Regions from separate parts of the Pantoea sp. X-Soil-YNGN-775 genome, predicted to be linked through region 2. Evidence: predicted binding sites of a transcription regulator. Region 2 holds the regulator's gene; the other holds the start of a gene.
What was found. Region 2 encodes PurR, which represses purine synthesis genes. Its sites were predicted from a motif close to CANGCAAACGTTTGCNTG; they were not measured.
Positions count from the first base shown of each region.

Region 1 (3,256 bases), 1.5 Mb from region 2:
GGGGGCACCAATCGCCTCAAGCATCATCGCTTGCTGCTCGGGTGAAGGACCGATATGGCGCTCAATGAATGCACCGTTGTGTTCAAGCTGGCTGAGAGTCTGGGTCATTAGCAGTAAATCCTGAATCGGGCTGGGGAACAGAAAGTGCAAACAGAAATCTGCGGCCTCTGCGCGAGGCCGCCTGACGATTACTCGTCGATAGAGGCTTTGTAAGCGTCCGCATCCAGCAGCGTGTCAATTTCAGACTCGTCGCTGGCTTTGATTTTGAATAACCAGCCGCCGCCATAAGGTTCGCTGTTGACCTGCTCTGGCGAATCGGACAGAAGCTCGTTGACCGCAACAATCTCACCGCTGATCGGTGCATAGATGTCGGAGGCTGCTTTGACGGATTCGGCGACCGCACACTCTTCACCGGCAGCAAAGGTTGCGCCGACTTCAGGCAGATCGACAAATACCATGTCACCCAGCAATTCCTGCGCGTGTTCAGTGATGCCTACGGTGTAAGAACCATCTTCTTCTTTGCGCACCCACTCGTGGCTGTCGCGGTACTTCAACGTATTCGGCACATTGCTCATTGGCCATTTCTCCTGAATAAAATTTACTGGGCGACCGGTTTACCGGCGCGGACAAAAATCGGTCGGGTAACCTTTACCGGCATCTGGCGGTTACGGATCTCAACGATGGCGGTGTCACCGATACTGGCTGGGACGCGCGCCAGGGCAATGCTGTAACCCAGAGTGGGCGAAAACGAACCGCTGGTGATGATTCCTTCCTGTGGCTGGCCCTGATCGTCGGTAAAGCGCACGGGCAGGCCGTTACGCAGCACGCCTTTTTCGGTCAGGATCAGCCCGACCAGTTTTTCAGTGCCGCGTTCGCGCTGTAACGTCAGCGCTTCACGCCCGATAAAGTCACGGTCGGCCGGTTCCCAGCTCACCGTCCAGCCCATGTTGGCAGCCAGCGGTGAAACGCCTTCGTCCATCTCCTGACCGTACAGGTTCATGCCGGCTTCCAGCCGCAGCGTGTCACGTGCACCGAGACCGGCAGGTTTAACCCCGGCGGCCAGCAGCCGTTGCCAGAAATCGGCCGCCTCTTCTGCCGGTAACGCAATCTCATATCCCGCTTCGCCGGTGTAGCCAGTGGTGGCAATAAACAGCGCCTCCGCCTGCACGCCGAAGAACGGCTTCATGCCGGAGACCGCCTGCCGTTGTGCCTCGCTGAACAGCGTCTGCGCTTTTTGCTGGGCCTGCGGCCCCTGCACGGCAATCAGCGCCAGATCGTCACGTTCGGTCAGCGTAATGCCGTAGCCCTGCGCATGTTCAGCGATCCAGCCGAGGTCTTTCTCCCGCGTCGCGGAGTTCACCACCAGCCGGAAAAAGTCTTCGCTCATAAAGTAAACAATCAAATCATCAATGACGCCACCCGATGCATTCAGCATGCCGGTATAGAGCGCCTTGCCGGGCTGAGTCAGTTTTGCCACGTCATTTGCCAGCAGGTAGCGCAGGAATTCGCGGGTACGCGGGCCTTTCAGGTCAACAATGGTCATGTGGGAGACATCAAACATGCCGGCGTCATTGCGCACCGCATGATGCTCATCCATCTGGGAGCCATAGTGCAGCGGCATCATCCAGCCATGAAAATCCACCATGCGAGCGCCGCAGGCCTGATGCTGTTCAAACAGAGGTGTTTGCTGAGTCATAACCATCCTGTGCAGAAGCGAGTGAGTACCAAACCGCGCCGCAAACCGTGCCGACGCAAACGTTCTCTTTAAGCTGACGTTACCACCGAACCTGGCGATTCACCATAAGCAAACCGGGGTCGAAAGCTGATGCACAGCCTAACCAGGAATAATCACCGGCAGGATAAAAAACTGCGATTTTGTGATTAATCGCGCAATAAATGTAGGGAGGTTAAATATACGCAGCAAATTTATGCGAGAAGCCGTTCAGGATGTTAAAAAAATGCCGTCGCCGACAAGTCACCAAATAAGAAAAAGTAATGCGAATTGAGCGGCAAAATTAGAATAAATCAAACGAGGGGCGATAGTGGTGCGGCACTGCCTTGTGATGGTGCAGAGGGGTTTCAGACAGAAAAAAAGCCAGCAAATGCTGGCTCAGAAGCGGGTCAGATCGGGGTTCAGCGTAGCCACGCCGGCAGGTCATTCAGGCCCATCGCCTGCTTCAGCATCCGCGGTTTAACGCCCGGCAGGCTGTCTGCCAGCTTCAGGCCGACATCGCGCAGCAGTTTTTTGGCCGGGTTGTTACCGGCAAACATCTCGCGGAAGCCCTGCATGCCAGCCAGCATCAGCGCGGCGCTGTGCTTGCGGCTGCGTTCGTAGCGGCGCAGATAGAGGTGCTGTCCGATATCTTTACCCTGCTGATGCAGTCGGCGAATCTCACCGATCAGTTCCGCCGCGTCCATAAAGCCCAGGTTTACGCCCTGCCCTGCCAGTGGATGAATGGTGTGGGCCGCATCCCCGACCAGCGCCAGACGATGTGCGGCAAAATTACGCGCATAGCGCGCCGTCAGAGGAAACGATTTACGCTCGCTTTCCAGCTGGCACAGGCCGAGCCGCATATCAAACGCCACCGACAGCTGCTGATTGAATAACGCTTCCGGCATGCTCTCCAGCCGGCTCGCCTCCTGCGGTGACAGCGACCAGACAATTGAGCTCAGATGCGGGTCCTGCATCGGCAGGAAAGCCAGAATACCGTCGCCATGGAACACCTGACGCGCAACCGCATCGTGCGGCATCCCGGTGCGGACGTTAGCGACCAGCGCGTGATGATCGTAATCCCAGAAGGTCAGCGGGATATCGGCTTTGTTACGCAGCCAGGAGTTAGCTCCGTCAGCCGCAATCATCAGGCGCGCGGTTAACATGCTGCCATCCTGCAGGGTAATAAAGGCTTCGTTATCGCCAAACGCCACCTGCTGCAGCTCGGCAGATGCCATCAGCGTTACGTCGCTGCAGGCGCTGGCGCGTTGCCACAGGGCGCGATGAATCACCGGATTTTCGATAATATGGCCCAGGTGAGACAGCCCCTGCTGTCGATCGTCAAAGGCGATGGTACCGAAACTGTCCTTATCCCACACTTCCATACCGTGATACGCACTGGCACGCAGCGAGAGAATGGTCGACCAGACATCCAGCTTCTGTAGCAGACGCTCACTGGCCGCATTGATGGCCGAGACGCGAATCGAGGGTGTCTCACTCAGGCTGACTGGCGGCTCGGGAGATTTTTCCAGTACCGCGATGCGC
Region 1 is NZ_AP035945.1:3,344,178-3,347,433, forward strand. Features, by position in the region: gene gcvP (aminomethyl-transferring glycine dehydrogenase) at 1-108, opposite strand, end outside; gene gcvH (glycine cleavage system protein GcvH) at 189-575, opposite strand; gene gcvT (glycine cleavage system aminomethyltransferase GcvT) at 599-1,696, opposite strand; gene ubiI (FAD-dependent 2-octaprenylphenol hydroxylase) at 2,134-3,256, opposite strand, start outside.
Region 1: a site for PurR is predicted at 1,749-1,766, ahead of gcvT (glycine cleavage system aminomethyltransferase GcvT). Genes of this name have one in related genera too.

Region 2 (3,256 bases):
CACATCGTCAGCGCTACCAGAAAGCGCGTGAGACGGCGATGACCAAGCTGATGGGCCAGCTGGGCAAACCCTATCAGTGGGGCGGCACCTCACCGCACACCGGTTTCGACTGCAGCGGCCTGGTCTGGTACGCCTATAAAGATCTGGTCAAGTTTAAGATCCCGCGTACCGCCAATGAGATGTACCACCTGCGCGACGCCGCGCCGGTAAAACGCGAGTCGCTGGAGAAAGGCGATTTAGTCTTCTTCCGGATTAATGGTCGCGGCACCGCCGATCACGTTGGGGTTTATCTCGGCAACGGCAAATTTATTCAGTCACCTCGCACCGGCAAAGATATTCAGATCAGTGCGCTGGGTGAAGATTACTGGCAGCGCCACTACATCGGCGCGCGGCGGGTAATGACCCCGAAAACCATTCGTTAAGCGGCTTCGCTACGCGAAAATCAAACAGAGAAAAGCCGGGCGATGCCCGGCTTTTTCATTAGTGCAGCACCGCTGTAAAGCTAAAGGCGACGATCATCAGCAGACAGCCGACGGTAGTCATCAGGGCCAGTTTCAAATCTGTACTCATTTAGCGCTCCTTAGTCACACATTTTGTAGGGATAAGCCATTTTCCCATAGGGGCTGGTAAAAATCTCGTTTTATCCGTTCAGCCTTGTTAGAATCCTGCCTTTGTTGCGCAACGCGCGCAATCCCGGTTCCGTTTGCTCTCCTTTTCAGGCGCTCATTACCCGCCAGACGCCTGTTTACCGGTCAGAAAAGCTGCATAATTGCGGGGAGAACCCTGAGCAGACGCAAACGTTTAACATTATGCTTATCATTGCGTTAGATAAGCCCTGGAGTCCGATTTTAATGGCAACAATTAAAGATGTGGCAAAACGCGCCGGCGTCTCAACGACCACCGTTTCGCACGTCATCAACAAAACGCGTTTTGTCGCTGAAGAGACGCGCAACGCGGTCTGGCAGGCGATTCAGGAACTGCACTATTCGCCGAGCGCGGTGGCGCGCAGCCTGAAGGTGAATCACACCAAAACGCTGGGCCTGCTGGCAACCTCCAGCGAAGCGCCCTACTTTGCTGAAATTATTGAAGCGGTGGAGAATCACTGCTTTGATAAAGGCTACACCCTGATTCTGGGCAATGCGCACAACGACCTGCAAAAGCAGCGTGCCTATCTCAGCATGATGGCGCAGAAGCGCGTCGATGGACTGCTGGTGATGTGCTCTGAGTATCCGGACGATCTGTTAAAGATGCTGGAAGAGAATCGCAATATCCCGATGGTGGTGATGGACTGGGGTGAATCACGCGCTGACTTCACCGACACGGTGCTGGATAATGCCTTTCAGGGCGGCTACCTGGCCGGACGTTATCTGATTGAGCGCGGTCACCGTGATATTGGCGCGATTCCCGGCCAGATGGAACGCAACACCGGCGGCGGACGTCACGCGGGTTTCCTCAAGGCGCTGGAAGAAGCAGGCATTCAGCCGCGTGCCGAATGGATCGTGCAGGGCGACTTCGAGCCGGAGTCGGGCTATCAGGCGATGCAGCAGATCCTGTCGCAGAAACAGCGTCCGACTGCGGTGTTCTGCGGGGGCGATATCATGGCGATGGGCGCGATTTGCGCCGCCGATGAGATGGGATTGCGGGTGCCGCAGGACATTTCGGTGATCGGTTATGACAATGTGCGCAACGCGCGCTACTTTGCGCCTGCGCTGACCACGGTGCATCAGCCAAAAGCGCAACTGGGTGAGAAAGCGCTGGAGATGTTGCTGGATCGCATCACCAGTAAACGTGAGATTTCTCAGACCATCGAAGTACACCCAACGCTGATTGAACGCCGTTCGGTGGCTGACGGTCCGTTCCGCGACTACCGCCGTTAATCTTCGCTTAACCACTCCTGATTAAGCGTTTGCGCATCACCCAGATAGCTGAGTAACCAGCCCGTTGCCGGTGATGCGCGATCTTCCGCCCAGCTTACGCAACAGGGACTGTCCGGAAACGCGACCGGCAACGTTAATTCTACCAGCGCTCCGCTGTCCAGTAATGGCCGCGCCAGATGCCCAGGCACCATCGCCACGCACAATCCCGCCAGCACGCAATCCAGTCCGGTCTGCCATTCCGGCACCACCAGCCGACGCTGATTGTCGAGCGTCCACGTCATCCGGCGCGGCAGCGCGCGCGAGGTATCTTCCAGCACCAGCGACGGCCAGCTGCGCAGGGTGTCGTCGTCAATCTGGCTCACCCCGGTCAGCGGATGGTGGTGCGCCACCACACAACGCCAGTTGAGCGTCCCCATGTCGCGAAAGGCAAAGCGTCCGCCGACCGGTATCGCCTGAGTGGCACCGATGGCCACTTCAACCCGATCATCGGCCAGCGCATCCCAGACGCCGTTAAACACTTCATAACTGATGTGCAACTCCATGTCGGGGAAATGGCGGTAAAAATCCTTGACTAACTGCCGGGTGCGCTGCGGCTTGACGATGCAGTCGACCGCAATACTCAGCTGTCCACGCCAGCCGTTAGCCAGCTGCTGACACTGGCGGCGGGTGGCGAGCATTTTTTTGATAACGCTGCGCCCTTCCCGGACAAAATGCTCGCCGGCGGGGGTTAATACCACCTCGCGATGCTGGCGCTCAAACAGCGGTACCGCCAGCCACGTTTCCAGCTGACGCACGGTGTAGCTGATAGCTGACGGCACCCGATGCAGCTCCTGCGCCGCGGCGCTGAAGCTGCCACCGCGCGCCACCGCATCCACCACCTCTAAAGCATATTCTGACCACATAATCTGCCTTCAAATTTTTTAACAGCAACCGGCAAATATTAGCGTTTCACAGCGGCAAACGCACCTTTTACACTCTGCCGCGTTCAACCTGCAAAATGAGAATCAGATGTCACCGTCAAAAGGATTTATGCCTTATCTCGCTCTGCTGAGCATGCTGGGCTTTTTAGCCACCGATATGTACCTGCCCGCCTTTGGCGCGATGCAGCAAACCTTTAACACCTCACCCGGCCTGATCAGCGCCAGTATGAGCCTGTTCCTGGCGGGATTTGCCTGCGGTCAGCTGTTCTGGGGACCACTGTCAGACCGCATCGGCCGCAAGCCGGTATTGCTGGCCGGTCTGGCGCTGTTTGCCGTCGGCTGCGCCGGTATGCTGTGGGTCAATGATACTTATCTGATGCTGGCGCTGCGCTTTGTTCAGGCGATCGGCGTCTGTGCCGCAGCCGTTAGCTGGCAGGCGCTGGTAGTCGATCGCTATCC
Region 2 is NZ_AP035945.1:1,799,481-1,802,736, reverse strand. Features, by position in the region: gene AC6I8I_RS08465 (C40 family peptidase) at 1-422, shown strand, start outside; gene cydH (cytochrome bd-I oxidase subunit CydH) at 481-570, opposite strand; gene purR (HTH-type transcriptional repressor PurR) at 852-1,877, shown strand; gene punR (DNA-binding transcriptional activator PunR) at 1,874-2,779, opposite strand; gene punC (purine nucleoside transporter PunC) at 2,886-3,256, shown strand, end outside.